Regions from separate parts of the Bacillus sp. DU-106 genome, predicted to be linked through region 2. Evidence: a T-box and tRNA genes for the amino acid it is inferred to sense, from the RefSeq annotation. Region 2 holds a T-box; the other holds one or more tRNA genes.
What was found. The T-box of region 2 lies ahead of C3Y97_RS16470 (tryptophan--tRNA ligase). A T-box ahead of a tRNA ligase gene usually reads a tRNA of that ligase, here a tRNA-Trp.
Positions count from the first base shown of each region.

Region 1 (15,868 bases), 2.7 Mb from region 2:
GATGATCAGGTTGATAGGTTCGAGGTGGAAGCATGGTGACATGTGGAGCTGACGAATACTAATAGATCGAGGACTTAACCATATAATATGTAGCAATGTTATCTAGTTTTGAGAGAACATAAAAAACTTGTTGACTTTTAAAGTAAATAAGTTATAATAATGATTGTCTCAAAAGAATAATGTCTGGTAATGATGGCAGAGAGGTCACACCCGTTCCCATACCGAACACGGAAGTTAAGCTCTCTAGCGCCGATGGTAGTTGGGACCTTGTCCCTGTGAGAGTAGGACGTTGCCAGGCAATATTATTCCGCAGTAGCTCAGCGGTAGAGCTATCGGCTGTTAACCGATCGGTCGTAGGTTCGATTCCTACCTGCGGAGCCATTGGAGAGCTGTCCGAGTTGGCCGAAGGAGCACGATTGGAAATCGTGTATACGTCACAAGCGTATCAAGGGTTCGAATCCCTTGCTCTCCGCCATAGGATTTATAATATTTGGCCCGTTGGTCAAGTGGTTAAGACACCGCCCTTTCACGGCGGTAACACGGGTTCGAATCCCGTACGGGTCACCACTTTGGAGGATTAGCTCAGCTGGGAGAGCACCTGCCTTACAAGCAGGGGGTCGGCGGTTCGATCCCGTCATCCTCCACCATATAAATTTTATATGAATAGTATTATCGCGGGGTGGAGCAGCACGGTAGCTCGTCGGGCTCATAACCCGAAGGTCGCAGGTTCAAATCCTGTCCCCGCAACCAAATGGTCCCGTGGTGTAGTGGTTAACATGCCTGCCTGTCACGCAGGAGATCGCCGGTTCGACCCCGGTCGGGACCGCCATTTTAATAAGGCTCGGTAGCTCAGTCGGTAGAGCAGAGGACTGAAAATCCTCGTGTCGGCGGTTCGATTCCGTCCCGAGCCACCATTTATTTTAATAAAATACGCCGGCTTAGCTCAATTGGTAGAGCAACTGACTTGTAATCAGTAGGTTGGGGGTTCAAGTCCTCTAGCCGGCACCATGTAAGTTTCGGAGGGGTAGCGAAGTGGCTAAACGCGGCGGACTGTAAATCCGCTCCTTCGGGTTCGGCAGTTCGAATCTGCCCCCCTCCACCATTTACATAGGGGCATAGTTTAAAGGTAGAACTGAGGTCTCCAAAACCTCCAGTGTGGGTTCGATTCCTACTGCCCCTGCCAAATATATTTACACAACATGGCGGTTGTGGCGAAGTGGTTAACGCACCGGATTGTGGCTCCGGCATTCGTGGGTTCGATTCCCATCAGTCGCCCCATTTTTATTTTAAAAATTACAAATAATCTAATGGATACTTACATATAATTAAGTAAGAATTCGATGGGCTATAGCCAAGCGGTAAGGCAACGGACTTTGACTCCGTCATGCGCTGGTTCGAATCCAGCTAGCCCAGCCATTTTTGCGGAAGTAGTTCAGTGGTAGAATACAACCTTGCCAAGGTTGGGGTCGCGGGTTCGAATCCCGTCTTCCGCTCCAATAAAATTTAATATGGCGGCATAGCCAAGTGGTAAGGCAGAGGTCTGCAAAACCTTTATCACCGGTTCAAATCCGGTTGCCGCCTTTTCTTTTGTGCCGATGTGGCGGAATTGGCAGACGCGCACGACTCAAAATCGTGTTCCTTCGGGAGTGTCGGTTCGACCCCGACCATCGGTATCATGAACGGCGTAATAAAAGACTCTACACCAAATGTGTAGAGTCTTTTTATGTTTTCATCATACTATAAAATAAGCAAAAATGGTGTGTTGGTGAAATGGTTATAAATGATTAAGGTAAACTTATTCATTTAGTACATGCGATACAGTTGGGGAAAGCTACAAAACAATAAAGGGATAAATTTTTATCCCTTTATATAATTTCATTATTTTATAGAGAATTTCTCCAACCTGGTGACATGAAGTTAAATCCGACGCCACCAGTAGATATTAGTACATGATCAGCTGTTAATTTCGTAATTTCTAAGAACTTCTTTTCAAACTCTTCTCTGTTGTATTTGTACATAGTTGAGTGGCATGACCACATGTGCGTTGAAGTACTCAACCAGTCTCCTAATTCCTTTAATTCAGGAAACGACTCAAATCGAATTGGTTCATCTAATTTCATGAATCTCACTTGATAGATAGTTGGGTTTAACTTCTCTCCTATTCCTTTAAAAGCATGTGATTTTTTGTCTTTGGAATGTGTCATAATTCACCCTCCATCTTTTCTTCAAATTTTTTCCTATTTTTATTATACAACAATAGAAAACAATTATGGGAATAATATGGAAATCTTTATTGGCAATATAAAAAGACTGTAACAGAAATGTTAGAGTCTTTTTGTTAAATTATACTATGTGCTTCTAAAATTCGTAATAAACGTAGGAATTCATGTATAATATAACTTGTCGAAAGAACAAAATGATAGTGATTTATATTATGTCTGTAATATGAATCAAAAATGAACTTTTTATATTTCTTTTAAAAATGTGTTGAACACACATTATATTTCATATTAATATTTTTATGTAGATTTAAAACGGGAAAGAGAGTGGAAAGTATGGGCCGTAAATGGAACAATATTAAAGACAAAAAAGCATCAAAAGATGCAAATACAAGCCGTATATACGCGAAATTTGGGCGTGAAATTTATGTGGCAGCAAAACAAGGCGAGCCAGATCCAGAATCAAACCAAGCACTAAGAGTTGTATTAGAGCGTGCGAAAACATACAATGTTCCAAGAACAATTATTGATCGTGCAGTTGAAAAAGCAAAAGGCGGTTCAGAAGAAAATTATGACGAGCTTCGTTATGAAGGATTCGGACCAAATGGAGCTATGGTTATTGTAGATACACTTACAAATAACGTAAACCGTACTGCAGCAGATGTACGAGCTGCATTTAGCAAAAATAGTGGTAATATGGGTGTGAACGGTTCTGTAGCTTACATGTTTGATGCGACAGCTGTTATCGGCCTTGAAGGTAAAACATCAGATGAAGTTCTTGAAATTTTAATGGAAGCAGATGTAGATGCACGTGACATTCTAGAAGAAGAAGATTCTGTTATCGTGTATGCTGAACCAGATCAATTTCATGCAGTACAATCTGCACTTAAAGGTGCTGGCGTTGAGGAGTTTACAGTTGCAGAATTAACAATGCTTGCACAAAGTGATGTAACACTTCCTGAAGATGCTCAAGCACAATTTGAGAAAATGGTTGATGCATTAGAAGATTTAGAAGATGTTCAACAAGTTTATCACAACGTAGACTTAGGAGAGTAATACGATAGATGACCCTTTTCGCTTAGCGGATAGGGTCTTTTTTATGAAGTTAATTAAGGTGATGAAGTATTAAAGGTATTTTGTTGTAGGTAGGGAATATGATTATAGGGATATATAAAATATTCATTATCTCTAGGAGGCTTAATATGGAACATAAGACACCAAAGCATATCGTTGCTGTAGCCGGTTATTTAACAAATGGAAAAAATGAAGTGTTATTAACAAAAGTGCACTGGCGAGCTGATACGTGGGAGTTGCCAGGAGGACAGGTAGAAGAAGGCGAAGCGCTCGATCAAGCTGTCTGTAGGGAAATAAAAGAGGAAACAGGGTTAACGGTGAAGCCTATCGGAATTACAGGCGTTTATTATAATACTTCTATGCATATTCTAGCTGTTGTTTTTAAAGTAGCATATATAAGTGGTGAAATAAAAATTCAACCTGAAGAAATACAAGAGGCTAAATTTGTTGAGTTAAATGAAGAGAACATAGATGAGTATATAACGCGTCCTCATATGAAATCCAGAACGCTTGATGCAATGAGAGCAACACATTTTATTCCGTATGAAACGTGGGAAGTACAGCCGTATAATTTAATAGGAAGATTGTAAAGAAAAGAGTAGCCGATTTGAGATACATTCGAATCACTACTCTTTTTTTGTATACTGTTTAAGAAAAAGGTCAAAATAATAGTAGCACTAGTATTGATTTTGAGAACGTTTGTTCTGTATAATAAATCTATATGTTATATACATTTAGATTACTAGATAGTCAAAAGTATATATATTTGTAGATGATATAATTAAAGTGTAAAGTGAAAATATAATAGTCTTAAGGGTTTCTCTTTTATTGGTTATTCGTACTTTAACATAACCTATATTCAATATTTCAGATGAATAGTAGATAAAAAAAGACTGTGATACAATACTTTTTTATCCCACTATTTGCTAGGCAGTAAGCTTGATTAATGAGGACCGATTAAAGTTTCACTTTATACCTTACAATGATGTAAGGTACGTGTAAGAGAAATCGATGGGATATTTTTTTACAACAATGTATTCTTAAAGTAAGAGTTATATGCTGTGTGGAAAAGAGGTGTTCAAGATGAAAGAACGAGTATTATCTAGGGTGAACTATCATCAAAAAGTTGCATTAAATCCAATGACTAAACTTTTTTATAAAGCCATTATATTATTATTATTGTTAAGTTGTACGTTATTATTCATTGGAAATGTAATGATTGAGAAAAGTGATATTAGTAAATTACATGTACCGGCTAAGTTAGAGGTGCCAGAATCATTAACACATGCATTTATTGCGACAGAAGATAAAAGATTTTATCATCATAACGGTTTAGATTATATAGCAATTATTAGGGCCTCTGTTGAGAATATAAAGGCTGGTGGTGTCGTGCAAGGAGGAAGCACAATTACACAGCAGCTATCTAAAAATGCCTTTTTAACGAATGAACGTACATTTTCTCGGAAGTGGAAAGAGATTTTTTATACGAAAAAAATTGAACGCACATTTACGAAGGATGAAATATTAAAATTATATGTAAGTAATATTTATTATGGAGAAGGAGCATGGGGAATTGAAAAAGCAGCAAACCTTTACTTCGGTAAAAAGGTGAACCAATTAACGTTGGCTGAAAGTGCAATGATGGCTGCTGTAGTAAAAGCACCTGCTTATTACTCACCTGCCCAAAATTATGATAAAGCAGTAGAGAGACGTAATGTCGTTTTGAGACTAATGGAGAAAGAAGGCTATATAAGCCATGATGAGTATGTTCAAGCAGTTAGTGAGAAATTGGTAATTCGTCATGATATAAAAATAGAGCAGTCGATGTTAAATAGCGCGCGTAAAAAAGCAGTAAGTTAAGAGAAGTTCCTACAGAGGAGCTTCTTTTTTTGAATAAATTGTGACAAATTGTGACACAATATCGTCACAATTATTGTGTTTTTGTAATTTATGTGAGCGTGTTCATTGCGTGACGTATATAAGTGTTGATATTATGTGTATTGTGTACAATGCTGTATACAGAATATGAATTTAAAGAGGAATGTATATGAAATCAAATAAACTCATGGCTCTTGGTATAGTTTTTTCTATCGCAGTATTGATTGTAATTGGAACAATTGCGTATAGCATCATAAATGACAAAAAAGATAAAGGGAATGAGATGTTTGCTTATTCTACGCAACAATCTTTAGGGAAAGATGATGCTCCAGTTAAGGTAGTTGAATTTGGAGACTTTAAATGTCCTGCTTGTCGTACTTGGGATGTAACAGTATTACCTCGATTAAAAGAAGAGTATATTGATAAAGGCAAAGTGCAGTTATACTTTATTAACTTCCCATTTATCGGAAAAGACTCAGATTTAGGTGCAGCAGCTGGTGAAGCAATTTATAAACAAGATAAAGATTCATTCTGGATTTTCTATGATGAGATTTATCAAAATCAAAAGAAAGATACGGAAGAATGGATTACAGAAGATTTGCTTCTTAGCATTGTGAAAGAGAAACTTCCAAAAGTTGATGTAGAGCAATTTAAGAAAGATTTACACAGTAAAGACATTAAAGAAAAAGTAAGTAAAGATTCAGATCGTGCTCAAAAATTAAAAGTTCAAGGTGCTCCTTCTGTATATGTAAACGGAAATCTTGCAAATCCTGATTTTGATAGTATGAAGAAGGCAATTGATAAAGAATTGAAAAAGTGATGAGGTCTCTCATCACTTTTTCGACTTTTTTCGATAAAATTCTTGCCTCTACTTTTTTTACATGCTATACTATTTTACATAAGTTATTCTAATATCTTATATGTAATTCATATTTGCGGGTGTAGTTTAGTGGTAAAACAAGAGCCTTCCAAGCTCTGGTCGAGAGTTCGATTCTCTTCACCCGCTCCAAATTTTATTAAAAGTTTTTCTATAAATTGTGATCAACGCAGTGTTTCGTTTCCGAGATAAACGAGGCATTGCGTTTTTTAATGTTTGAAAAATATAATTACATGCGAAAATAGAAGTAAATGATAGTATTCCAAACGTGAATTACTAACCAATAGAGTGGTTACATAAGGGGTGGATTCATCTGAGGAGGCGATTAAGAGTGGATTTTGAACAATTAAAGCAAGATGTAATTGCGTATAGTAAAACAATTGGCATAGATAAAATAGGCTTTGCGAGCGCTTCTCCTTTTGAGGAATTAAAGCAGCGCTTAATCCAGCAACAACAATTAAATTATCAATCTGGATTTGAAGAGCCTGATATAGAGAAGAGAACGAATCCGCAACTGTTATTACCGGGTGCTAAATCAATTATTGCGATTGCTTTAGCATATCCTTCAAAATTAAAAAATGCACCATTAAGTAAGCGTGGAGAACGCCGTGGGATTTTTTGTCGTGCTTCTTGGGGACAAGATTATCATCTTGTTTTACGAGATCGTTTGAAAAAATTAGAGGCATATTTAATTGAAAAACTTCCCGATATAGAAGTGAAGTCCATGGTTGATACAGGTGAATTAAGTGATCGAGCTGTATCAGAGCGTGCTGGTATTGGATGGAGCGGTAAAAACTGCTCTATTATTACACCTGAATTTGGTTCGTACGTATACTTAGGGGAAATGATTACAAATGTTCCATTCCCGCCAGATAAGCCGATAGAAGATCAATGCGGAGGCTGTACGAAATGTATCGATATTTGCCCTACCGGTGCTTTAATACAGGGGGGACAGTTAGATTCGAAGAAGTGCATTGCGTTTTTAACACAAACGAAAGGATTCCTACCTGAAGAATATCGCGATAAAATAGGAAATCGCATATATGGATGTGATACGTGTCAGACTGTTTGTCCGAAAAACAAAGGAATGGATTTTCATAATCATCCTGAGATGGAGCCGGATCCTGAGCTAGTTAAACCATTATTAACGCCACTTTTAACAATTAGTAATCGTGATTTTAAAGAGAAATATGGGATTATGTCAGGGTCATGGAGAGGGAAAAAACCACTGCAAAGAAATGCGATTTTAGCATTAGCACATTTTAAAGAAGCATCGGCAATTCCAGATTTAATTGGTGTTATGAAAGATGACCCAAGACCGGTACTACGCGGAACGGCAGCATGGGCACTTGGGAAAATTGGCGGAGATGGAGTAGGCGAAGCGATTGAGAAAGCGATGGAACGTGAGAAAGATGAAGAAGTGCTTCATGAAATGAATCGCGGGCTTGAATTGTTAGCACAGAAAAAAGAGTAGATAATATTTCCCTTTTTCATATTGTAATATGGGAGGGAGACAGAATGGTTGTAAAAACGAAGATTGAAAACCAAGTACAACAATTTTTAGCATATATAACGGAGAAAAGAACGAATGTGGATGGTATTGCTGAGGATTTACTACAAATGGCACTGAGAAAGAAACAATTGTTTCAAAGGCGTAGTGCACATATAGTGAAAGCAACTGCGGATGTTTCTTTCATTAGACAATTAAATAGTAATGACCATCAAGAAATTGATTATCAAATACATTTTAAATATTTAATTAAGCATAAAGAATTATTTTATATTGAAGAGGAACAATTAAAACGAAGAGTTTGTTTAAATAATAGTCGAATTATAGGCGATTCTGCTATTGAAGTGTCAGAAGAAATTAGAATGGGTGAGACATTAGAAAGGGATATTACGAAAGAGAAGTACGGTTCTTATCAGTATAATCGTTTAGAGGCAGTGAAATATGCAGAGCGTTGGTGGGATGACCGGAATCCTATGTATCGTAATTTCCCTGATAATTGTACGAATTTCATTTCTCAATGTCTTCATACTGGAGAAGTACCTATGAACGGGTATCCTAATATTCGTAAAGGATGGTGGCAAAGGGAGAATCAGTGGAGTTGGAGCTGGGCTGTTGCACATTCTTTTTATTGGTATTTGTCAGGTGCTACAACAGGACTTCGAGCAGAGGCGGTAGAGAGGCCAGAAGAACTTATTCTTGGAGATGTCATTGCTTATGATTTCGAGGATGACGGAAGATGGAATCATACGACGATTGTAGTAGCAAAAGATGCAGATGGTATGCCGCTTGTAAATGCACATTCAGCGAATAGCCGTCGACGTTATTGGAACTATGAAGACTCTAGTAAATATACACCACAAATGAAATATAAATTCTTTCATATTATTAATGGGTAGAGATTTTTCGCTCAAGTGGTATAATACGTAGTAGACAAAAAACAGAGGTGAATATCGCGTGGGAGTACATGTTGTTTTATATCAGCCAGAAATTCCAGCAAATACAGGGAATATTGCTCGTACTTGTGCAGCAACTGGAACAGAATTACATTTGATTAGACCGCTTGGATTTTCAACGGATGATAAAATGTTAAAGCGTGCAGGATTAGATTATTGGCAGCACGTAAAAATTACGTATTATGATTCAATTGAAGAATTTTATGAAAAAAATAAAGACGGTGAATTCTTCTATTTAACAAAGTATGGCGAGAAAGCTCATACAGCGTTTGACTATAGCAAGCGTGAGAAGGATTACTATTTTGTATTTGGAAGAGAAACAAACGGCTTACCAGCTAATGTAATCGAAGAAAACTTTGATCATTGTTTACGTATTCCAATGACAGATAAAGTACGTTCATTAAATTTATCTAATACAGCAGCAATTTTAATTTATGAAGCGTTCCGCCAACAAAATTACCCTGGATTAGATTTAGAAATCGTTTATTAAAAGTCGCCATATGGCGACTTTTTTTTATAAAATAAAAATAATATATAATCATACATTTAAAAGAGAGGACATAATCATATAGAATGGGATATATGATTAAAAATAGATAAGACGGGTTGAGATAAATATGAAGGAAGAATATAGTAATCAAAATACCTTTTTAAGTATGATAGATATGGATTTAATTAGACAAGGATTATTACATGCTATTCAAGATTTAGTATTCATATTGAAAGTTATTGATAATGAAACGTTTCAATATATGTATGTGAATAAAATAGGAATGGATTATGCTAGGTTAAGCGAAGAGTGCTATGGAAAAACTTTTGCAGAAGTATTACCAAAAGATATAGCGGGGATATTGCAAAGGCAATATGCAAAAGTAGTGAGAGAAGCGAAAGCACACACCTTTTGTGATGTAGTCAATTTACCAAAAGGTGAGATACATTATGAATCTTCACTTAATCCTGTCTGCGACGAAGAAGGAATATGTCAATTTGTTATTTGTATTACAAGAGATATTACAGCTCAAATTGAGGAGAAGACAAAGATAGAGGAAAAACAAATGTTATTTAAGTCGTTACTGGAATATAATAATGACTCAATTATATCTATAGATTCTATAGGGAGAGTTACATATGCAAATCCGGCAACGTATGAAATATTTGGATACCGGTATGAGGAATTAAATAATAAATTTATTTTTGAATTCATTAATAAAGAATATGAAAAAGATTTTCAAATTATATTTAAGGGATCGATGCAAGGAAAAGCAAAACAAATTGTTTCAAAGAAATATGTTCATAAAGAAGGGTACGAGCTATATATTTCTTTGAGAACTATCCCGATTATTGTGAACGGTGAAATTGTTGGGATTTATATTGTTACGAGAGATGTTACAAGGCAAGTATTAAACGAAATGCGAACAGAATATTTAGCTTACTATGACCAGTTAACGGGATTAATGAATAGAATTTCATGTACAAATAAGTTAAATACTTTTTTAAATGAGAGTGTAAATTTTGCGCTTGTATTTATAGATTTAGATGAGTTTCATCGTATTAATGATACATTTGGTCATAAAGAGGGAGATAAAGTATTACAAAAAGTTACAGAATGTTTAAGCAATCTAAAAATAGAAGGTATGCACTTATTTAGAGAACACGATGATCAATTTGTTATGTTGATAGAAAATATAACGAAAGAATATGTAGAGGAAGTTGCAAAAAGCATACTGAAAAATATTAGTGAATATTTTGTAATCGAAGAAGAAGATGTATATTTAAGTGCATCAATTGGAATTGTAATGGCTCCAGCAGATGGAGAAGATGAAAAAATACTATTTCAGAGGGTCGATGCTGCTTTAGAAAAAGCAAAAGAAAAAGGAAAAGGACATTATCATTTTTATTGTAGTGGATTAGACTGTGAGCGTGAACAAAGGTTTATAATAGAAAACCAGTTACATCGTGCTATAGAAAAAAATGAATTTTTCTTATATTATCAGCCACAAATTAATATTGAAACGAAAAAAATAGCTAGTATGGAAGCCTTAATAAGGTGGGAGAATAAGGAATTAGGATTTGTTTCTCCAAACCAATTTATTCCGTTGGCAGAAAGAACAGGATTTATTATTAAGCTCGATGAATGGGTAGTAAATCAAGTGTGTCAGCAACTGCGCGAATGGTTAAATAAAGGATATGAAGTGGTCCCAATTGCGGTTAATATTTCAGCTAGACACTTTCGTTCTATTACATTAATAGAGATGATTACACGGGCTTTAAATAAGTACAATGTATCAGCTCATTTATTAGCGATAGAGGTTACAGAAGGAGCTCTTATACATAAAGATATATCAAAGAGAGTGTTACTACAATTAAAAGAACAAAATTTAAAGATTCATTTAGATGATTTTGGAACAGGCTATTCATCTTTAAGTTATTTAAAAACATATCCAATTGATACTTTAAAAATTGATCGTTCTTTTATGGAAGGTATACATATAGATGAACGTGATACGAATATTACAGCTGCAATTATTCATTTAGCTCATACTTTAGAATTGAATATAATTGCAGAAGGAGTAGAAAAAAAGGAGCAAATACAGTTTTTGAAAGAAAAGAATGTGAAGCTTGTACAAGGTTATTATTATAGCCGACCACTATCCAAATATGATATGGAAAATATGTATTATAAATAAAAAAATGATGTGCTAAAAGCACATCATTTTTTATGTGTACCTGGTTTGTCATTGTAACCGGATGTAAAAATAGCTGTAAGAAATGTGAGTGATACACCTAAAATTAATAATAATTTCATACTAATATCCTCCTTACTGTTTTCGGTTTATGAGTTTTATTTATTATCCAAAATGTATGTAAGGTTCTTAGAAGAAAAGAATTTATTTATAATGAATAGCAGTGTAAAAATGTTAATACCTATATTATACAGAATTTTCTTTGAATTTTGGAGAGAATTTTAGCGTGCTATTATATATTTCGTTTTGATTTAAAGAATGTTTAAGGACATCCTAGCATACCTTTTATAATAATCCGATTGAACAAGGAGATGGGGGAGGAGCTATAATGGATATTCTAAAAAAGATTGAACAGCATCGAGCAGCAGAAGAACGTTTACAATGGGAAGGTACGTTTGCGGAGTATTTGGAGCTTGTGAAAGAAAGACCATGGGTGGCTCAAACAGCACACTCTCGCATTTACAATATGATAAAAGACGCTGGAATTGAAGAAGTTGATGGTAGAAGAAAGTATAACTTCTTTAGTAATCAGCTCTTTGGATTAGAGGATGCTCTAGAACGTCTTGTAGAGGAATATTTTCATCCATCTGCAAAACGATTAGATGTTAGAAAAAGAATTTTATTATTAATGGGTCCTGTTAGTGGAGGGAAATCAACGTTAGTTACAATGTTGAAACGAGGATTAGAAACATATTCAAGAACAGATCGCGGAGCAATTTTTGCAATTAAAGGATGCCCAATGCACGAGGATCCACTGCATTTAATTCCACATCATTTACGAGATGATTTCTTTGATGAGTATGGGGTTAGAATTGAAGGGAATTTATCACCACTAAATGTCATGCGTTTAGAGCAAGAATACGGATCAAGAATTGAGGATGTAGTTGTAGAGCGTATTTTCTTCTCTGAAGATCGCCGTACAGGGATTGGTACATTTAGCCCGTCTGATCCAAAATCACAGGATATTGCAGATTTAACAGGTAGTCTGGACTTTTCTACGATTGCAGAATATGGTTCAGAATCAGATCCGCGTGCGTATCGATTTGATGGAGAATTAAATAAGGCAAACCGAGGAATGATGGAGTTCCAAGAGATGTTAAAATGCGATGAGAAGTTTTTATGGCACTTATTATCGCTTACGCAAGAAGGGAATTTCAAAGCGGGAAGATTTGCGCTTATTTCAGCAGATGAATTAATTGTAGCGCATACGAATGAAACAGAGTATCGCTCATTTATAGCAAATAAGAAAAATGAAGCATTGCACTCAAGAATTATTGTAATGCCAGTTCCTTATAATTTACGAGTAAGTGAAGAAGAACATATTTATGAAAAAATGATTCGTGAAAGTGATGTATCGAATGTTCACATTGCACCACACACACTTCGCGTTGCAGCAATGTTCACTATTTTAACTCGTTTAAAAGATCCGAAGCGTCCGGATATTGATTTAATTAAAAAGATGCGTTTGTATGATGGAGAAACGGTAGAAGGTTATAATGCGATTGATGTAGAAGAATTACAACGCGAATATCAAGATGAAGGTATGAAGGGTATTGATCCTCGTTATGTCATTAACCGAATTTCGTCTACAATCATTCGAAAAGAGGTACCATCTATTAACGCGTTAGATGTACTTAGATCTTTAAAAGATGGGCTAGATCAGCATCCATCCATTAGTAATGAAGACCGTGAACGTTACATGAACTTCATCTCATTAGCGAGAAAAGAATACGATGAAATCGCGAAGAAAGAAGTACAAAAAGCGTTTGTTTATTCATATGAAGAATCAGCTAAGACGCTTATGGATAATTACTTAGATAACGTTGAGGCGTACTGCAATAAATCGAAATTACGTGATCCGTTAACAGGAGAAGAAATGAGTCCAGATGAAAAATTAATGCGCTCAATTGAAGAGCAAATTGGAATTTCAGAAAATGCTAAGAAAGCGTTCCGTGAAGAGATTTTAATTCGCATTTCTGCTTATGCCCGTAAAGGAAAACGCTTTGATTATAATTCACATGAACGTCTTCGTGAAGCGATTCAGAAAAAACTATTTGCTGATTTAAAAGATATAGTGAAAATTACAACATCAACGAAAACGCCGGACGAAAATCAGCTTAAGAAAATCAATGATGTTGTTGCGCGTTTAATTGATGAGCATGGTTATAATTCTTCTTCAGCAAATGAATTACTACGCTATGTAGGTAGCTTGTTAAACAGATAGTTTGATAACAAAACGCTGTCTCTTGTATTTTGCGGGACAGCGTTTTATTATCCGTTCATATGTGTATAAAGTGTCATACCTTGTCCAAATGTAATAAATTAAGATGCAATTTTATGAATTTATTGTCAATTATTTTTACAATATGCATATGATAGAGTAACCAACCATTCATACGAAAAAAGCCAACACAATACAATATGTTGCAAAGTAAAAATGTGTGCAACAATGCATTGTGTTTCTTTCTTATCAGTGGCTGAATATTTCTTTCTATTTATGTGAGTGGCAAAATTTTGTTTAGGATGCTCGGGGTATTGTATGAAAAACGTTATAAATGTTTATGGGATGATTTTCTGTGGGCAGTTACCTTTCAAATATTCTAGCTTGCATATTACAGAACAAAATTTATAGATTGCTGTTCATACAGGAAGACAATTACAGTAAGGAGGGAAAGGAATGGGCGAAGAAAATCAACCAAATTATACGATTTCACAGGAAAACTGGTCCCTCCATCGCAAAGGATATGACGACCAACAGCGCCATCAAGAAAAAGTACAAGAGGCAATTAAGAATAATTTACCCGATCTTGTAACAGAAGAAAGTATAGTTATGTCTAATGGCAAGGATGTTGTAAAAATACCAATTCGTTCTCTAGATGAATATAAGATTAGATACAATTATGATAAAAATAAACATGTTGGGCAAGGAAACGGTGACAGCAAAGTTGGTGATGTCGTTGCGAGAGATGGATCAGGTGGTCAAAAACAAAAAGGGCCAGGAAAAGGGCAAGGAGCAGGAGATGCAGCTGGGGAAGATTACTATGAAGCTGAAGTCTCTATTTTAGAATTAGAGCAAGCGTTTTTCAGAGAGTTAGAACTGCCTAATTTAAAGAGAAAAGAAATGGATGAAAACCGGATTGAACATGTTGAATTTAATGACATTAGAAAAACAGGATTATGGGGAAATATCGATAAGAAACGAACAATGATATCCGCATATAAACGAAATGCGATGGGTGGTAAAGCATCTTTTCATCCAATTCATCAAGAAGACTTAAAGTTCCGCACTTGGAATGAAGTATTAAAGCCAGATTCAAAAGCTGTTGTATTAGCGATGATGGATACGAGTGGATCGATGGGAATATGGGAGAAATATATGGCACGTAGCTTCTTTTTCTGGATGACAAGATTTTTACGCACAAAGTATGAAACAGTTGATATTGAATTTATTGCTCATCATACAGAAGCGAAAGTCGTTACAGAAGAAGAATTTTTCTCAAAAGGAGAAAGTGGCGGAACAATATGTTCTTCCGTATATAAAAAAGCATTAGAACTTATCGATAATAAATATTCACCTGACCGCTATAATATTTATCCATTCCATTTTTCAGATGGTGATAATTTAACATCAGATAATGCTAGATGTGTAAAACTTGTTGAAGAGCTAATGAAGAAGTGTAATATGTTTGGGTATGGGGAAGTGAATCAGTACAACCGCCACAGTACACTCATGTCAGCCTATAAAAATATTAAAGATGAAAACTTTAGATACTATATTTTAAAGCAAAAAGCAGACGTATTTCATGCGATGAAAAGCTTTTTTAGAGAAGAATCAGGTGAGAAAATGGCATAACCTCTTTTAAAGAGGTTCTTTTTTTGTAAACTTTTTATTTTTTCAGTTGACAATGATAATGAAAATCATTATCATTTATTCGAGAAATGATTACATTTTGAATTATATATTTCGGAGGAGATGTAAAGTTGAAACAAAATAAAAGAAAACGTATAAATGCAATGATTATAGCGGCGGCGTTATCACTTCCGTTTGCTGTGTATTCAACACCTGCTTTAGCGGCAGTAGCAATTGAGGCGAATAAAACTGGACAAGGTTTAGAAGATGGTACATATGACGCTGTTATTAAAGCGTATAAAGATAAAACGAATGAAGAGTCTATGGCAGCTGTTTATATAAAGGATCCGAAATTAACAATTGAGAATGGAAAGAAAATTGTAACAGCAACGTTAAGTGATAGTGATTTCTTTCAATACTTGAAGACAGAGGATATTCACACTCCAGGTGTGTTTCATGATGTGAAAGTAATATCAGAAGACAAAAAGAAAAATGGAACGAAAGTGATTCAGTTTGAAGTAGGGGAATTAGGAAAAAGGTATAATATGCGAATGCATATTTATATTCCAACAATGGCCTATGACAATAAGTACCAAGTACAGTTTGAAGTAAATACATTGAATTTAGATAAAGATGTTCCAGAAGCACAAAAGGAAAATAAAGAGGATAAAGTGGATCAACAAGATGCAAATGTAATAGTAGATAAGCAATTACAAAGGCATATTAATAAATATAACTTGAATAGAGAGAATCTAGATGATCC
Region 1 is NZ_CP026607.1:524,737-540,604, forward strand. Features, by position in the region: rRNA gene C3Y97_RS02745 (23S ribosomal RNA) at 1-82, shown strand, start outside; rRNA gene rrf (5S ribosomal RNA) at 183-298, shown strand; tRNA gene C3Y97_RS02755 (tRNA-Asn) at 307-381, shown strand; tRNA gene C3Y97_RS02760 (tRNA-Ser) at 384-475, shown strand; tRNA gene C3Y97_RS02765 (tRNA-Glu) at 493-567, shown strand; tRNA gene C3Y97_RS02770 (tRNA-Val) at 572-647, shown strand; tRNA gene C3Y97_RS02775 (tRNA-Met) at 674-750, shown strand; tRNA gene C3Y97_RS02780 (tRNA-Asp) at 754-829, shown strand; tRNA gene C3Y97_RS02785 (tRNA-Phe) at 839-914, shown strand; tRNA gene C3Y97_RS02790 (tRNA-Thr) at 933-1,008, shown strand; tRNA gene C3Y97_RS02795 (tRNA-Tyr) at 1,019-1,102, shown strand; tRNA gene C3Y97_RS02800 (tRNA-Trp) at 1,110-1,183, shown strand; tRNA gene C3Y97_RS02805 (tRNA-His) at 1,203-1,278, shown strand; tRNA gene C3Y97_RS02810 (tRNA-Gln) at 1,342-1,416, shown strand; tRNA gene C3Y97_RS02815 (tRNA-Gly) at 1,422-1,496, shown strand; tRNA gene C3Y97_RS02820 (tRNA-Cys) at 1,511-1,581, shown strand; tRNA gene C3Y97_RS02825 (tRNA-Leu) at 1,592-1,673, shown strand; gene C3Y97_RS02830 (DUF3884 family protein) at 1,884-2,204, opposite strand; gene C3Y97_RS02835 (YebC/PmpR family DNA-binding transcriptional regulator) at 2,556-3,275, shown strand; gene C3Y97_RS02840 (NUDIX hydrolase) at 3,422-3,883, shown strand; gene C3Y97_RS02845 (transglycosylase domain-containing protein) at 4,377-5,153, shown strand; gene C3Y97_RS02850 (DsbA family protein) at 5,341-5,991, shown strand; tRNA gene C3Y97_RS02855 (tRNA-Gly) at 6,107-6,180, shown strand; gene queG (tRNA epoxyqueuosine(34) reductase QueG) at 6,380-7,522, shown strand; gene C3Y97_RS02865 (amidase domain-containing protein) at 7,567-8,454, shown strand; gene trmL (tRNA (uridine(34)/cytosine(34)/5-carboxymethylaminomethyluridine(34)-2'-O)-methyltransferase TrmL) at 8,513-9,001, shown strand; gene C3Y97_RS02875 (sensor domain-containing protein) at 9,129-11,198, shown strand; gene C3Y97_RS02880 (PrkA family serine protein kinase) at 11,584-13,479, shown strand; gene yhbH (sporulation protein YhbH) at 13,933-15,108, shown strand; gene C3Y97_RS02890 (leucine-rich repeat domain-containing protein) at 15,237-15,868, shown strand, end outside.
Region 1: it encodes a tRNA-Trp, which carries the amino acid that the T-box ahead of C3Y97_RS16470 (tryptophan--tRNA ligase) is inferred to sense. The anticodon was not compared.

Region 2 (15,868 bases):
AAAACTGATAAACTCATTTTAATATTCGAGTTTCTTCTACTTCATTTTTCTACTCGCAAGTAAAAGAAAAAGAGTATATTGTCACATTAAGAATTACTATCTTCATATGACGATATACTCTTCTATCAAATTTTTATCTTTCTTGACATTTTATTTATACAAAAAAATAAAATTTTCTTTCGTTTTTTGTTTCTCAACATTTGTTAACATAATATTTTTATGAGTAACCACCATTCGAGTGAATGACTTGCCCAGTAACCCATTTCGCTTCTTCACTTACTAAAAAAGAAATTAAGCGCGCAGCATCCACCGGTTCTCCTACTTTACCTTGTGGGAACTTCCATACTAAATGATGCTTCAGCTCCTCTGTAATCCATCCTGTATTCGTCGGTCCTGGATCTACAGCATTCACTGTAATCCCCTTCTCCATCGCAACTGGTGCTACTGACTTTGTAAATGCTTCAATTGCCCCTTTCGTTGCTGCATATGCTAGTTCATCTGGCATTGGACCTACTGACTGTCCTGAAGTAAGATTAATAATACTCCCGCCCGTTTTAAGTGAATAATGTTTTATAAACAATGAACTTAATAGCATAGTAGCTCGAACATTAACTGTATAATGTTTATCCAACTGCTCTACATCTAATTCCTCAATCCTCGTATGAGTAGAATATACTGCATTATTAACTAGAATAGATGGATCACCTAACCGTTCTGATACCATATAAAACAAACGATTTGGCGAATAAGACTGCGATAAATTAATTTCTGCCATTTCACATCGAACATCGTAACTTTCAATTTCCTTTTTCAGCAAAAAGGGTTCTTGATCACTCATTCCCCATGGCATCGCTTTATCATACTTTGGCCAGTACGTGAAAAAAATGTCTATCCCCTTTTGAGCAAGCACCTTGCATACAGCTGCACCGATTCCATTCAGACGAGTTGCCCCTGTTACAATTGCTATTTTCTTCACCTTTTTCTCCTCCATCTATACACAGATCCCCTGCATGAATACAGAGGATCTATCTTCTTATTGAATATTTGACAGTATACGTTCAGCACCTAATTTTAACATTTTAATAAAGATATAATTTACAATCGTAAACATTACAAATAAAACGATAAACATAACCCATAGTCCGACATGAAGGAAGAAGTATAATACACTTACTCCCCCCACAATAATTAAAGCTATTAAAATATTTGCTAAAAAATTCCACAAAGTTGTATATCGACTTTTAAATAATTTCTGCTCTGTATCCCAATGAATATCTGCAGTTTGTGCGTCCCAGCGTGTTCCGATTAAATTAATTAATAACAACCCGTTCGCACTTAGTAAAAACCACAGTATCATAAAGACTGGAGAAATCCCAGCTACAACTGCCATCGTAATACCGAATACTGCTAAAATGATTACATTAATTAACCAAGCAGTGATTGCTTTCGCAAAAAAGATATCCGAAGCCTTTACTGGTAAATAACGATTCACAAACCAAGAGCTTCCATCTCGCGAAAATGACGTTGTTGCAATGACGTTACTACCCATTAAAAATAACGATGCACAAAGGCCAACACCAATTGCAAATCCCGTTGTCTCTGGATTGTTAATATACTCTGTAATAAACTTTAAATTTCCATCTTGCACAAATAAAATAAAGAACAACATAATTGGCATAACGAAAGTTTGTACAATGCAATTTAAGAAAAATTGTGGTGTACGGAATAACGTTTTAAATTCTTTTTTCACATACGCTTTTAAATGCGAACTTTGTACTGTTGATTTCTGTAAACCTTCCGCCGAAATAACTTGTTTCTTTGCTGTACTCGTTGAAAGTCCAATAACCCCTTTTAAATATGTACGCTCTGCTATGTAATAAAACAACACAAAGAAGACAAATGAAATAACTGCAAAGATTATTACATATAAAGGTCCCTTCCAATTTGCATTTTCTACTAATGCTACTGCTCCAAAATATGTAGTTGGAAAATAGTTTGTCATTTGTACTAAAAGAGAAGACTGGTTGTTTGCAAGGTAATCCGCAATTGCATCTTCAGAAAACGAACTTTTATTTTTCCACTGCAAAAATACGTTAATTCCTACAATAAATAGTATACTTACGATTCCAATAAATATATTTCCTCGGTCTTTATTTTTCGCTATATTTGTATACCTCATAATAACTGTCATCAGTAACGAAGCTAGTACTAACGGCACAATTGGGAAGAGTAAGTAAATGAAAATCATATATATGTAATATGTAATAAATGCGCCACTTTTTAAACCGTACGTAATAAAGATCGGTAATAAAATAAATGAACTCATTACGTATTGTGTAATTAATACTGTTAAAAATTTGGCTGAAATAATTTGCGCTGGTTTTAATGGTAATGGTAATAACATTTCAATGTCATTGCTGTAGTAAAATACAGTTAAAATGTTCGTAATACTCATTAAAAATACCCATATACTCGCAATCGCAAGTCCCATTGCGATAATCATTCCTGGATCTTGCCCTAAATGTATCATTCCCTCATACATTGCATGCGTGATAGAACCAAACAGTAAAAAGCCGACAAATAAAATAGCTGCAAATGAAAATACATACGCCCATCGCTTCTTCTTATCTGTTATAAAATCTGCGTAATTTAACTTTAATAGTACCTTCGTTAACGTCCAAATTTTACTCATTGCCCGTCATCTCCAAGAACATTTTTTCAAGTGATTCATTGGATTTAAAATGATCTCTCATTTCATCTAAATTTCCTTTAAACTGCAAATTCCCCTTATTAATAATAGCAACCCGGTCACATATTTTTTCCGCTACTTCTAATACGTGTGTAGAGAAAAATACAATCTTTCCTTTATCCGCATGCTCTCTCATCATTTCTTTTAAAATATATGCAGATTTCGGATCAAGCCCAGTTAATGGTTCATCTAAAATCCATACATCTGGCTCATGTACGAGCACACCAATAATAACGATTTTTTGTCTCATACCGTGCGAATAACTTTGAATTTGATCAGATAAAGCATTATAAAGATCAAACTTCTTCGCTAAAGACTCTATTCGTTCTTGTCGTACTTCTTTCGACACTTCATACATATCGGCCATAAAGTTTAAATATTCAATTCCTTTTAATCGTAAAAACATATCTGGACTATCTGGTACATAACCAAACGTCTTCTTCGCTTCCATCGGCTCTTCCATAATATTTTTTCCGTTAATCGTAATAGTCCCTTTGTCCACCCCGTGAATACCAGTAATCATCTTAATTGTCGTTGATTTACCCGCACCATTCGGTCCTAAAAATCCAAAGATTTCGCCGCTAGGTACAGATAAACTTAAGTCTTTTACTGCATAGGTAGACCCATTATAACTTTTTGACACATTCGTAATTTCAATCATTCCATCCAATCCTTTCCTTAATTACCAAATAACTATATTGATATTATAGCATAGTTCTATTTTAAGATTTTTACATTTTTCAGTATATTTAACCTTTAAAATAAATATACACCCCTAATCCAACAACTAAAACGACAGCTAGTATAATATAAATCATTGTTAAGCGTTTAATATTCCCCTTTGTCGCTTTGCTATAATTTGCATCACCATTCCGCCCAATTAACACCGTCGCAATGACAGTAATCACTACAAGTAATACAACGATCATAATCCAAGTTAGCATTTCTTCCTCCCCCTCCTTACAACCATTTTACAATATTATCCTCTTTATTTCGCAGCATATTTCCTCTTTTTACTATTATTATGAAGCAAACTGGAAAACTATTATTACCATTCCTATCCAATTGTGATATATTTGTAACATAACGTGACTTATTTCTAACAACGTAAGGAGGACCTATCATGAAAACAACTTGGATAAAATATTTAGGATTTCTCGGTTTCTTCGGTTTCCTCGGATTTTTTTATGAAAAAGGATTGTTTACTATGTTCTGTTTCTTCTCCTTTTTCACATCGTATAGAACAGTTCAACACGATGAACTGTTTGAACAAATTGTCAATAAATCGTGCCGCAATGCATTTATCATTACATTACTAACTACTGCTATCATTATATTTATTGAAATGTTATTTCCAAACTCTACGCTACAAGAGATTGATATCGCTCTTATTTTCGGCACACTCATTCTTACATTCGGTTTTTCTATGTTCTTTTATGATAAACCTGTTGATGAAATGGAAGATGCACCATGGCGTTCGTAACGAAGATAAAAGAATACCGCGCAAAATTGAACATGACACAAGAAGATTTAGCGAAGAGCGTTAGTGTGCGACGTGAAACAATTAGTCATCTCGAAAAAGGTAAATACAATCCTTCCTTACAACTTGCTCACGATATAGCGAAGGCATTACATAGTACGATTGATGAGATTTTTATTTTTGAGGATTGATTAAAGACGTCCAGTCACAAGAATCACATAAAAAAATACCGTCATTCTTTCCAAGAAGAATGACGGTATTTCTTATTGATTATCCATATAAAACCGCATGAAATACGCCTAATAGTAAGTATCGATCCTGCATGTAATCTTCATCATATACATTCATCTCAATGTAATACATATCTTCCTCAAGACGAATATTCCAATCTGCAATTACATAGCCTTTTCGTAATAATTTTCCCATTCCAAATGAAGTTTTATGAACAACATATTCTTCTGCCTTATATGTAAAGGTAAATAAGAAATTTGCATCCAATAACTTTCCGTCACATACAAGTATTTCATGCTCTGCATCATGATTATCTTTGTACATTACTAAAATCCTTCTTTGGCGCTGCCTACTTACATCCTTTGCAATGACGCGAATATTGTCCTTACTATCCTTTATTTCATAAATAATATTACTACCAATTTTCGGAATAAAATCCAGCACTCTCATCAGCGTATTTTTATAATAGCCCCTTACTACACCTACTTGCTCACTTCCATTATAAACCTCTATCGGTGTCGTATCTGCTTTGCTATCACACGGTCGTTTGTAAGAGAGCTGCATCATTCGCTCTCCTCTTAAGTACTGATCAAACGTCACAGGATATTCTATCATGCGCAGTTCTTTATTTAACTCATACAAATAGCGTTGAACACTCTCTATTAATGTTGTAGTAGCTATACGCTCTTGAAGTTCAAATTCTTGCCAGCTGGAAAAAACATTCCATTGATTATGATCCTCTTCATAGAAGAAACCAAGAATTACCTCTTCACGGTCAGCCGTTTCATATTTCATAGGCACGTTCTGCCCATGTTGAACTTGTTCCATCCACTGACCTAAATAAATCCCCAGCTCTGCAACCTTCATACATGATTTTTGAAAAAATACGCTGTCACTCGCGCAAATCGTTACATCTCCTTCGATAAAGCCCTTTGAATAAGCATCATACCGTGGCTCATCCTTCTGCGGGAGATTCTTGTCTAACTCAAATAAAAACTTTAACATTCTTTATTCACCTCTAGTTGTTACACTAATCATACATGACATCGCATCACGCTAGGAAACTATTTATATACGCATATTTAATTCACGCATTATAACACGTGAATGACCTTGTATAGTAGCTCTATTTTTTTGTTCTATATCTTAGTATATGAATTTATATGAGCGATTTTTCAAATATATCTATCGCAACTTACAATATATCAACGATTTTTCAAATATATCTATCGCAACTTACAATATATCAACGATTTTTTCAATATATCTATCACAACTTACAATATATCAACGATTTTTTCAATATATCGATTTTTCGACAAATATCAGCATGATTAAAATGAAGCTACCTTTTCTTCCGCCACTTCTACAATTTCTAAAATTTGTAGCAGACTCTCCACTTCATAAGTCGGGTTAACATCTGTCCCGTTTTCTTTCAAACTCGGATTATACCAACACGTATCAATGCCGTAATCTTCTCCGCCTTTCATATCAGAAGTTAACGAATCTCCAACCATTAGTACGCTTGATTTATCAGTAATCCCAAACTTCTCAAACGCATAATCAAAAATCTCACGTGCTGGTTTTTGATGACCAACTTCTTCAGAAATAATAATGTGATCAAAGAAATTACATAAAGGCGAATTTCCGATTCTTGATTGTTGCACCTTCGTATATCCATTCGTAATAATACCTAACTTGCAATCTTGTAGATTTTCACATAATTGTACTGCGCCTTCTATAAGATGTACTTCCTTCCCTAAATTTTCAAGGTATACATCACTAAATTGCTGCGCATCTACGTCTATATTATGAATTGCAAATAATTGTCTAAATCGCTCTACGGCTAATTCACTTAGCGTAATCATTTTATTTTCTAAATCTCTCCATAATCCATTACTAATCTCTTTATAACTTGCAAGATAATCATTATACCCTGTAGACATACCAAACTGTACAAACGCATTATGTAATGCGTGTCTTTCCGTTTCAGGGAAATCTAATAATGTATCATCTACGTCGAATAATATAACTTTGTATTTCATGATGTTCTCCTCAATTCCTATTTTAAAAGCTTCGTTCTCATTGCTTATAAATTTTTATATATTTCGTGATGAAGCGCTTTAACCCGCTCTTTATAGAATACACCTTTATCTTTTATTTTCAAATGTGCTATAAATAAGTTTGCTAGCATGACTGCTGTATCTAGTCTATAAAATAAACTAACAATATGAGGAGTAACATTAAAGATACTATCATTCTTATATCCATCTTTAAATTCATCCCAACTAACCTCATTTGTTTCAGCTATTCTCATAAGCTCCAGCAATGGATGACCAATTAAAGCGTTATCCCAATCAACTATTGCTTTAACTTCTCCATTATACCCGATTAAATTGGCTGCTCGAATGTCCATATGTAATAAACATTTTACATGATCTGCTGTACTAAGAATATATTCAATTGTTTTTGTATTCGGAAGATTAATTTTACAGTCCTTGATTGTATTAAACCCTTCTATCCGTTTCACAATTCGTTCTGCTATATACTTACTAATGGGCTCTCTAATATTTTGTTTGTAATACAAACCATCAATTGGCATACTATGAAGCTTGCTCACTAACTCCCCTATTTTGCATGCGGAAATTGGCGTACGATCAGCATACACACAATCCGAAATTAAAAAATCAAGTTCGGTTGAAAGATGCAATCCGTGTATCCTTGGTACTGGAATACCTTTTGAATGACAATACTTAGACAGCTCCGCTTCCTTTTGCAACGAAATCCGACTGTTAAATAAGTCTTCATTTATATTTTCCACTTCTCTTTCCCACGGTACTCGAAATGCTAAAGACCCCTTTTCTGAATCTCCTTGAAAAACAATATTTTGCACTCCTGTTCCAATCACCTTTAAATCTTGAATAGCTAGTTCCTTATACTCTTGACTTAGTATTGTTGCCAGCTTTTCTCTTAACCCCTCTGCTTTTACACGTGTATAAATCATTTTCTCCCCCGATTCTTAAGTTCTTTTCATCCATTTTCTCCTCGGTGCACAACATCCTCATTAACAAAATTATAGCAACAATAGTAAAAGGAGGCTAATCCGCTCAGCCTCCTTTTACTTATTAATCTTCTAGTAATAACTCTTTCATTTCCTCTAACGACTCTTTCGTAAAGCCAAGAGCCCTTTCAGCGTATGCTTCAACTGATTCGTATTGCTTTTGAATTTCACCAATCGCAGCTTGCAAGTATTCAGCACGTGCTTCAAACATCGCACCTAATATCTCTCTACTCTCATCGTTTTGTAGTTTTGCACCTAAAAAGGCCATCATTTTCTCGTTTAACTTTTCACGGAAACCGTTACTTAGTAAATAATCTTCCATTACTGTTTTCTCTGGTACACCTAGTAAAAGTAATAATAATGCTGATCCAAATCCAGTACGGTCTTTCCCAGCTGTACAATGGTTTACTAACGGTAAGTTTTCCGGGTTTTGCGCTAAGTTTAAGAAGCTTACGAACGCCTCGTTACCACTTACGAAATCTTGATTCATTTTCACAAGATACTCACCTGGTTTTCCTAACATAGAAAGGTCACCAACTTGGAAAAACTCATTTATATTTAAGTCTTTCGCTAAGTCTTGCATAACTGGTAAGCACACTTGACGAGCACCTGTAATCTCAGGATTTGGCTTATGCTTTACCTCAAAGTCTGTACGATAGTCACAAATTAACTTTAAACCAGACTTTTGTAAATAGTCGATATCCCACTCTGTTAGTCCTGCTAATTCTTCAGAACGGTATAATTTGCCCCATTTCACTTTACGTCCATCTCTCGTTTCATATCCACCCATATCACGGAAGTTAAACGCACCTTGTAATGGCAATCTACGCTCAGCTACTGTCACTGCTTGTCCATTACTTCCTACTAGTCTAAAATATGGACGTTCATTTTCACTCGGGTTTTCAATTGTATATGATAATCCTCCATTTACAGTTGCAAGTAGTTCTCCATTTTCTTCAATATGATCTGGTGAAGTACTCCAATAAATACGAACTTCTTCTATATTATTTGCCCACTTTATTTGTAACGTATTATCTTCAATTCTTTCTACAGTTGCTTGTAGCCAATTTCTTTGCTGCTCCATTCTTTCACCAACGCTTTCTCTTATAATCGAATCTCACTCTATTGTATTATACAAATATCTACTTTGTCGTTCTCATTTTTCTTTTTATCTTACAAACAGGCAAAAAGTTCTTTTACTTGTTCAAAATTTGTACATGGATTACCGCGAAATACGTATGCGATTTGTTCATTACCTAAATCTTCGTATACAACTGTTCCGCGATTAGGGTGCGAATAAAACTCTAACCCGTTTATAATTTGTTTTGGGCCATAGTTCATTGTCCATGAAGAAATAGGATAATACGCTTTGTTTTTATGTCTACAAACCCAAAGTGCATATAGTTTATTAACTTCGTCCCAGTATACATACTGCGTTTCGTCATTTCCGAAACCGACCGATTCAAGTTTCCAATTTAGTTTTTCATGAATTAACAAATTTACATAGGATACGTCATCTGGAGCATTCCACTCTCTACATCTTCCTATCTCACCCATTTCACTTCTCTTCGCTTGAAAGCTTAATAAGTGAAATGATGTATGTAATATCGTTTTCCCAAGCTCCATATTTACTGGTTGTAATTCAAATAGAAATCGTTCCATTTCGTCTTGGTTTACATATCCATGATCAACAGAAATTTCAACTTGTGTTTTCCATATAGATGTAACGTAACTTTCTTTTCCTTTATAATTTACACCTTTCCAATACACAAGCCCTTTATATTGAAAACAATCTCCTTTTGCTTGAGAAATACAGCTATCCGGAAATACTGGTTCCATTATATCGAGAAAAAATTCCTTTACTCGAAACATCCCAGTTGGAGTAACAACCTGAAACCAAAAAGTTCCCCACTTTTCACCTTCATAACGTTCTGAAACTTTTTCAACATTCCAGCCTTCTAACAATACATTTGGATACAATAACACGAATGAATGCATGGATTGCTTTAACATATATAGTCCCCTCCCGCTATACGAGTTCGAGAGTATACATCATTCATCCTCCTAAAACTTTCTCACATATCTCTCAGTTGAACTAAGCAGCTGACATCCGTTCTTTTCAAAAACATCCTTCATCCACTCATTTTGCATATTTGTCTCACCAATATAATAAGATGCACCTATTTCCTTTAAGACAAACATCGCACCTGCAAATAATGCGGCTTCATATCCCTTATTACGCACATTTGGAGTAACTGCGAAGTACATAAGTTTTCCTTCTTCTAACGTACCTCTTTCAATATGCGGGATTACAATTCCTATCGGCTTTTCATCGACACTCGCTGTTAAGCAATGTTCTTTCCATTGCTCACCAATTTCTTCTAGCATCATATGCACAAATTGATCATGAGCGACTGGTTCTCCCGTTGCTTCATTCCACAGTGAATAAAAAGCCTCTTCTCCAACTTCTTCAATAAGCTTAAAATCAATTTCACTTTCTACATCTTCTACTTCGTATATATCTTTAAATACAATCATGTTTTCCGTAACATATTCAAATGAATACGTTTCAAAACATTTTTTATACACATCATAATTTGGACTTTTTGAAGAGATTTCAAAATGTAGTTTTTCTAATCCATCTTTTTTAGCTTCAGCAACGTAATATTGCACCATCTCTTCTAATTGCTCTTCTGTAAAAACCTCTGCATTATTTTCTTTTATCATAATAGAAGAAGCACTTCTTCTTATTTTAAAATGTTTTTCTAACTGTTCTATCGTCGTCATATTCTTCCCTCATCTATATCATACTCGAATTTCTAATCGTTCTCCTTGCATGAGCAGGATTGTCCTTGAATATATAGAATACTAGAAAAGATCGCATCTTTAAAGTGCGGAGGAGGTTCTCCATTGGATATTACAGCATTGCAACAACAGTTAGAGCTTATACAACAAAATGACTACACGCAACTGCAACATATAGACGTAAATGAGTTAACTTTGAACATGCTTCAGTATATCGGAACGACTGATAGCTACGTTCGTTACCAACTTATATATAAATGTTTTGCGCATTTCATTCATCATGAATTCCTTATGGACGATCAGCTGAAATTACTTCTGCAAACTTGTTTAAGTGATGAGTATTTATATTGTGACATTTACTCCCCACATACAGATGGGGTTTTCACACGTTCTTACACTGTTTCGTTAATTGCGTTAATACTCCAATTCGCTAATTCGCACTACTTTTGTACAGAGGAGGATATCGAAGAAATAAAAAATAAACTCATTACATACACAAACTTAGAAACGGATTTTCGGGGCTATATTGAAAATAAAGGATGGGCTCATTGTCTTGCTCATGTATCTGATGCCTTTACTGAAATTGTTCATAATACGTATACAACTTTTGAATGGTACGAAGAATTAATTCATTGTTTATTAAATAAAATCTTTATTCCATCTGACCTTTTTCATAATAACGAAGATGAACGCATTGTTACTCCATTACTAGCAATGCTGTATCATGATTTTCCTCAGAACGATTTAATTTCTATTATTCATAAAAAAATAAAAAGGCTTCCTCAAATTAGAAAACGCCTTTCGCTTAATGAGTATTGTATTTTATGTGCCAATATTAAAACCTTTTTACGCACATTATTTTTCAGAACGAAAGATGACCATAACTTAGCCTTTACAGCACGTAAAACAGAAAGAATGTTAAAAGAACTTCCTAACTATTATTAAATACAAGGAGCAATGACATGGGTTATATTGAAGATATGAGAAATCTAGTAGGAAATCATCCACTTATTCTAATAGGATCACACGCCATTATATTAAATGAAAAAGATGAAGTATTGCTGCAGCTCCGTACAGATTTTAACCGCTGGGGCATTATTGGCGGTGCCTTAGAATATAACGAAACGTTAGAAGATGCTTTAAAACGAGAAGTGTTTGAAGAAACTGGACTTATTATTAAAAATCCAGAACTATTCCGTACATACTCAGGACCAGATTTCTTTCAAATCTATCCAAATGGCGATCAAGTACACGGTGTACTCGTTGTTTATATTTGCCGAGAATTTTATGGTGAACTTGTATGCGATCAAAGTGAATCAAAAGAACTACGCTTCTTTTCACTTGATGAATTACCTAATAATCTTCCTCCTGTTATCGAGAAGATTATTACAGATTATCTAAAAAAATAAGGGAACGCTTAACGTTCCCTCTCAAATCCAATCCGTTTTTTAATTTCTGCTAAATTTATCTTCGCAATAGCGCGTGCCTTCTCAGCACCGTTTTCTAATGCTTCATATAATAAATCCGGCTCATTCATATACATTGCGTACTTTTCACGAGGTCCAGCTAACTCACGATCTACAACGCGAAACAACTCTTTTTTCACATCGCCCCATCCGATTCCAGTCTCATATTTTTCACGTAATGACTGTACTTCGTCTTCTGTCGCAAATTCTTTATAAATTGTAAATAAGGTTTCTAGTTCTTTCGGTTCATTTGGAAGTGAAGAGTCTGTTTTGATTTTAAATATTAACTTTCGAAGTTTTTCTTGCTCTGCAAATAATGGGATTACATTTCCGTAACTTTTACTCATCTTCCTTCCATCAAGACCAGGTAAAATAGCTCCTTCTTCTTGCACTACATACTCCGGTAGTGTAAATGTCGTGCCAAATGTATGATTAAAATACGTCGCAATATCACGCGCAATTTCAATATGTTGAATTTGGTCTTTTCCAACTGGTACATGAGTAGCTTGAAATAATAATATGTCAGCTGCCATTAAAATCGGGTACGTGTATAACCCCATATTCACTCCCGCATCGACCTCTAACCCTGCTTCTTTATTTTGCTCCACCTTCGCTTTATACGCATGAGCACGGTTCATAAGACCTTTCGGAGTTAGGCAAGCTAAAATCCAAGCTAATTCTAGAATTTCCGGTACTTCTGTTTGCCGATAAAAAACAACATCTTCCCCAAGTCCAAGCGATAACCAAGTAGCTGCTACCTCTTTCGTATAACTGCTGAACTTTTCTGAATCATGCACAGCATTTAATGCATGATAATCAGCTATAAAGTACAATGCTCTTCCTTCATTATTCTTTGACATTTGTAATGCAGGTTTAATCGCACCAATATAATTCCCTAAATGCGGATAACCTGTCGGCTTAATTCCTGTTAACATTATTTTTTCACTCACACTAACTCCTCCTTTCTCAAAATAAAAAGAGCCCCTCATCCTTAAAAAAGGACGAGAGACTCCCGCGGTACCACCTTAATTAGCTATCATTAGCTCACTTCATACTTCAATAACGTGAAGTAACCGTCTTTACCTACTCATTTCAGTTAGAAGCTCCAGAGCCCATTCCATATTCATCCCTTACTGATTTCCACCACACATCAGCTCTCTAAAAAGTTTCGAATATGTACTCTTCTCTTTCATTGCTTTTTCGTTATTTTTTACAGTTTATCACATTTCACTTCCAAACAAACCCTAATTTTCTATTTTATATAGCAGGAATTTCCACTTCAATTGTCTAATGTTATATAGGTTTGTTGAAATATTCGAAACAACTTTGGAGGTTTTTTCATGGTAAAATATATATCAATTTTAGGTTCAACAGGATCCATCGGCACATCTGCATTAGATGTCGTTTCAGCTCATCCTGAACATTTTAAAATCGTCGGTTTAACCGCAAATTATAATATCGATCTTCTTGAGCAACAAATCAAAACGTTTCAACCTCGTATTGTAAGCGTTGCGACAAAAGACTTAGCAGACAAGCTTCGTACGCGTATTTCAGCAAATACAAAAATCACACACGGGACTGATGGCTTAATTGCAGTAGCTACTCACCCTGATTCAAATCTTGTATTAAGCTCTGTTGTAGGTGTTTCAGGATTACTTCCAACAATTGAAGCATTAAAAGCGAAGAAAGATATCGCTATTGCTAATAAAGAAACTTTGGTTGCAGCTGGACATATCGTAACTGAACTAGCGAAACAAAACGGATGTCGCTTAATTCCAGTAGATAGTGAGCATTCAGCTATTTTCCAATGTTTAAACGGAGAAAATAATAAAGAGATTGAGAAGTTAATTGTAACAGCTTCCGGTGGTGCTTTCCGTGATAAAACACGTGATGAAATGCAAACATTACAAGCAAAAGATGCTTTAAAGCACCCAAACTGGTTAATGGGCGCAAAACTAACGATTGATTCTGCCACATTAATGAATAAAGGGTTCGAAGTAATGGAAGCGAGATGGCTATTTGATATTCCATATAAAAAAATTAATGTAATGATTCATAAAGAAAGTATCATTCATTCTTTAGTAGAATTTATTGATGGATCAGTTATGGCGCAGCTCGGTGCTCCTGATATGAGAATGCCGATTCAATATGCGTTTCACTATCCTACTCGGCTGCCTTCTTCCTATGAAAAATTAAATTTATTAGAAATCGGTAGTTTACATTTTGAAAAACCAGATTTAGAGAAGTTCCCTTGTCTACAATACGCATATGAATGTGGCAAAATCGGTGGTACTACTCCCGCTGTATTAAATGCAGCAAATGAAATTGCGAATGCGCTATTCTTAAAAAATGAAATTGCCTTTTTCGATATTGAAAAAACAATTTACAAAACAGTTGAAGCTCATCATAACGTAAAAGATCCTTCACTAGATGCTATATTAGAAGCAGATCAATGGGCACGCCAATATGCAAATCAATTGTTAATAAAAAAGCGCTAAAACAGTTCCCACTGTTTTAGCGCTTTTTTTCACGTATTCAACTTAACAAATCTATAACCGTGTGTAACTAACACTTTTAATATCGCATATCCTGGAATGGCTAAAATAATGCCCATAATCCCGAATAAGTTTCCGGCAGTTAAAATGATAAAAATGATAGTAATCGGATGAATATCTAACTTTTTACCCATAACTTGCGGAGAAATAAATTTACCTTCTGCTAATTGTACAACCATCATAACGATAATTACTTTTAACACCATTGCTGGCGAGTCGATAAATGCGATAATTAACGCTGGTGTAATCGCGATAATTGGTCCTACGTACGGAACGATATTTACAATCATCGCTAAAATCGCAAGTAATACCGCATATTTAATACCAATAATAAGATAACCAATTAATAGCATAATACCGATAAATAAGCTGACGATAATTTGACCTCTAATATACGAGCTAATCGCATAATGCATATCATCTAGTATTCTCATTGCTGCTGGTTGTCTTTGCTCTGAAATAAACTGTAAAAAGTGATTCGGCAATTGCTCACCATCTTTTAAAAGATAGAACAATATAAATGGAACCATTACAAATGTCAAAACAACCTCTGTAACAGTACTCAAAAATCCAGTTACATTCCCAGTTACTGATGATAATGACTTTGTAAAATCAACTGTGTATTCTTTTACCATATTCGCAACATTAATATTTAAATTCTCCTGAATTTTACCGAGTAAATTACTTTCCCCGAATCTACGTGCTGCTTGTTCAATCTCATGGCCAAAATACGGTAAGTTATCAATTAATGCATCAATTTGATCTTTAATAATAGGGATAACCGTTACAACTAAAAATACAAATAATCCTAGTACGATTAAATATATGGAAGCTATCGATACGATTCTTGAAACACCTTTCTTTTCTAAAAGCGAAACGAATGGATGCAAAATATAAAATAGCACGCCTGCTAATAGTACTGGGAAGAAAATTGTTTTTAAAAATACGATAAACGGTGTAAAAACAAATGATATTTTTGTTAGCAATAAAATATTAATGAACAATAACGCAAATCCAAGTAATACCGCCAAATAATTTTGTTCTCTAAAAAACTTTCTTAACTTATCTCTTTTTCTTATATTTATTTTCTCCAACGAAACCACCTCTTCGAATGATGAAAAGCCCTTATTCAGGGCTCTTCATCATAATCTATATCTCTATTTCCTTGCAGCTTTCACTACAAATGATACAATAAGAATTAACACGATTGCACCTAATAATGCCGGCACGACATGAATCCCACCAAATGATGGCCCAAAGGATCCAAATAATCTACCACCTAACGAAGCACCTAATAAACCTGCGATAATATTTCCGAACATACCACCTGGGAAATTTTTACCTGTTATAGAACTAGCAATTGCACCTATAATAGCACCAACTATTAATGTGATAATCCATCCCATTTTTAGTCCTCCATTTCTATTATAGTTTGTATGATTTAATACAAACATATGTATTTATCATTGCTAATCATATTTCACTATAGAAATATATTTACTACTATTTTACATATGGAGA
Region 2 is NZ_CP026607.1:3,214,309-3,230,176, forward strand. Features, by position in the region: gene C3Y97_RS16400 (SDR family oxidoreductase) at 218-976, opposite strand; gene C3Y97_RS16405 (putative ABC transporter permease subunit) at 1,034-2,692, opposite strand; gene C3Y97_RS16410 (ABC transporter ATP-binding protein) at 2,685-3,410, opposite strand; gene C3Y97_RS16415 (hypothetical protein) at 3,499-3,693, opposite strand; gene C3Y97_RS16420 (DUF3796 domain-containing protein) at 3,873-4,232, shown strand; gene C3Y97_RS16425 (helix-turn-helix transcriptional regulator) at 4,220-4,420, shown strand; gene C3Y97_RS16430 (tubby C-terminal domain-like protein) at 4,500-5,465, opposite strand; gene C3Y97_RS16435 (YjjG family noncanonical pyrimidine nucleotidase) at 5,795-6,505, opposite strand; gene C3Y97_RS16440 (phosphotransferase family protein) at 6,550-7,464, opposite strand; gene C3Y97_RS16445 (tyrosine-protein phosphatase) at 7,586-8,605, opposite strand; gene C3Y97_RS16450 (hypothetical protein) at 8,695-9,534, opposite strand; gene C3Y97_RS16455 (GNAT family N-acetyltransferase) at 9,586-10,308, opposite strand; gene C3Y97_RS16460 (DUF2785 domain-containing protein) at 10,432-11,271, shown strand; gene C3Y97_RS16465 (NUDIX hydrolase) at 11,289-11,735, shown strand; gene C3Y97_RS16470 (tryptophan--tRNA ligase) at 11,744-12,742, opposite strand; T-box leader at 12,787-12,994, opposite strand; gene C3Y97_RS16475 (1-deoxy-D-xylulose-5-phosphate reductoisomerase) at 13,133-14,290, shown strand; gene C3Y97_RS16480 (AI-2E family transporter) at 14,320-15,441, opposite strand; gene C3Y97_RS16485 (GlsB/YeaQ/YmgE family stress response membrane protein) at 15,505-15,753, opposite strand.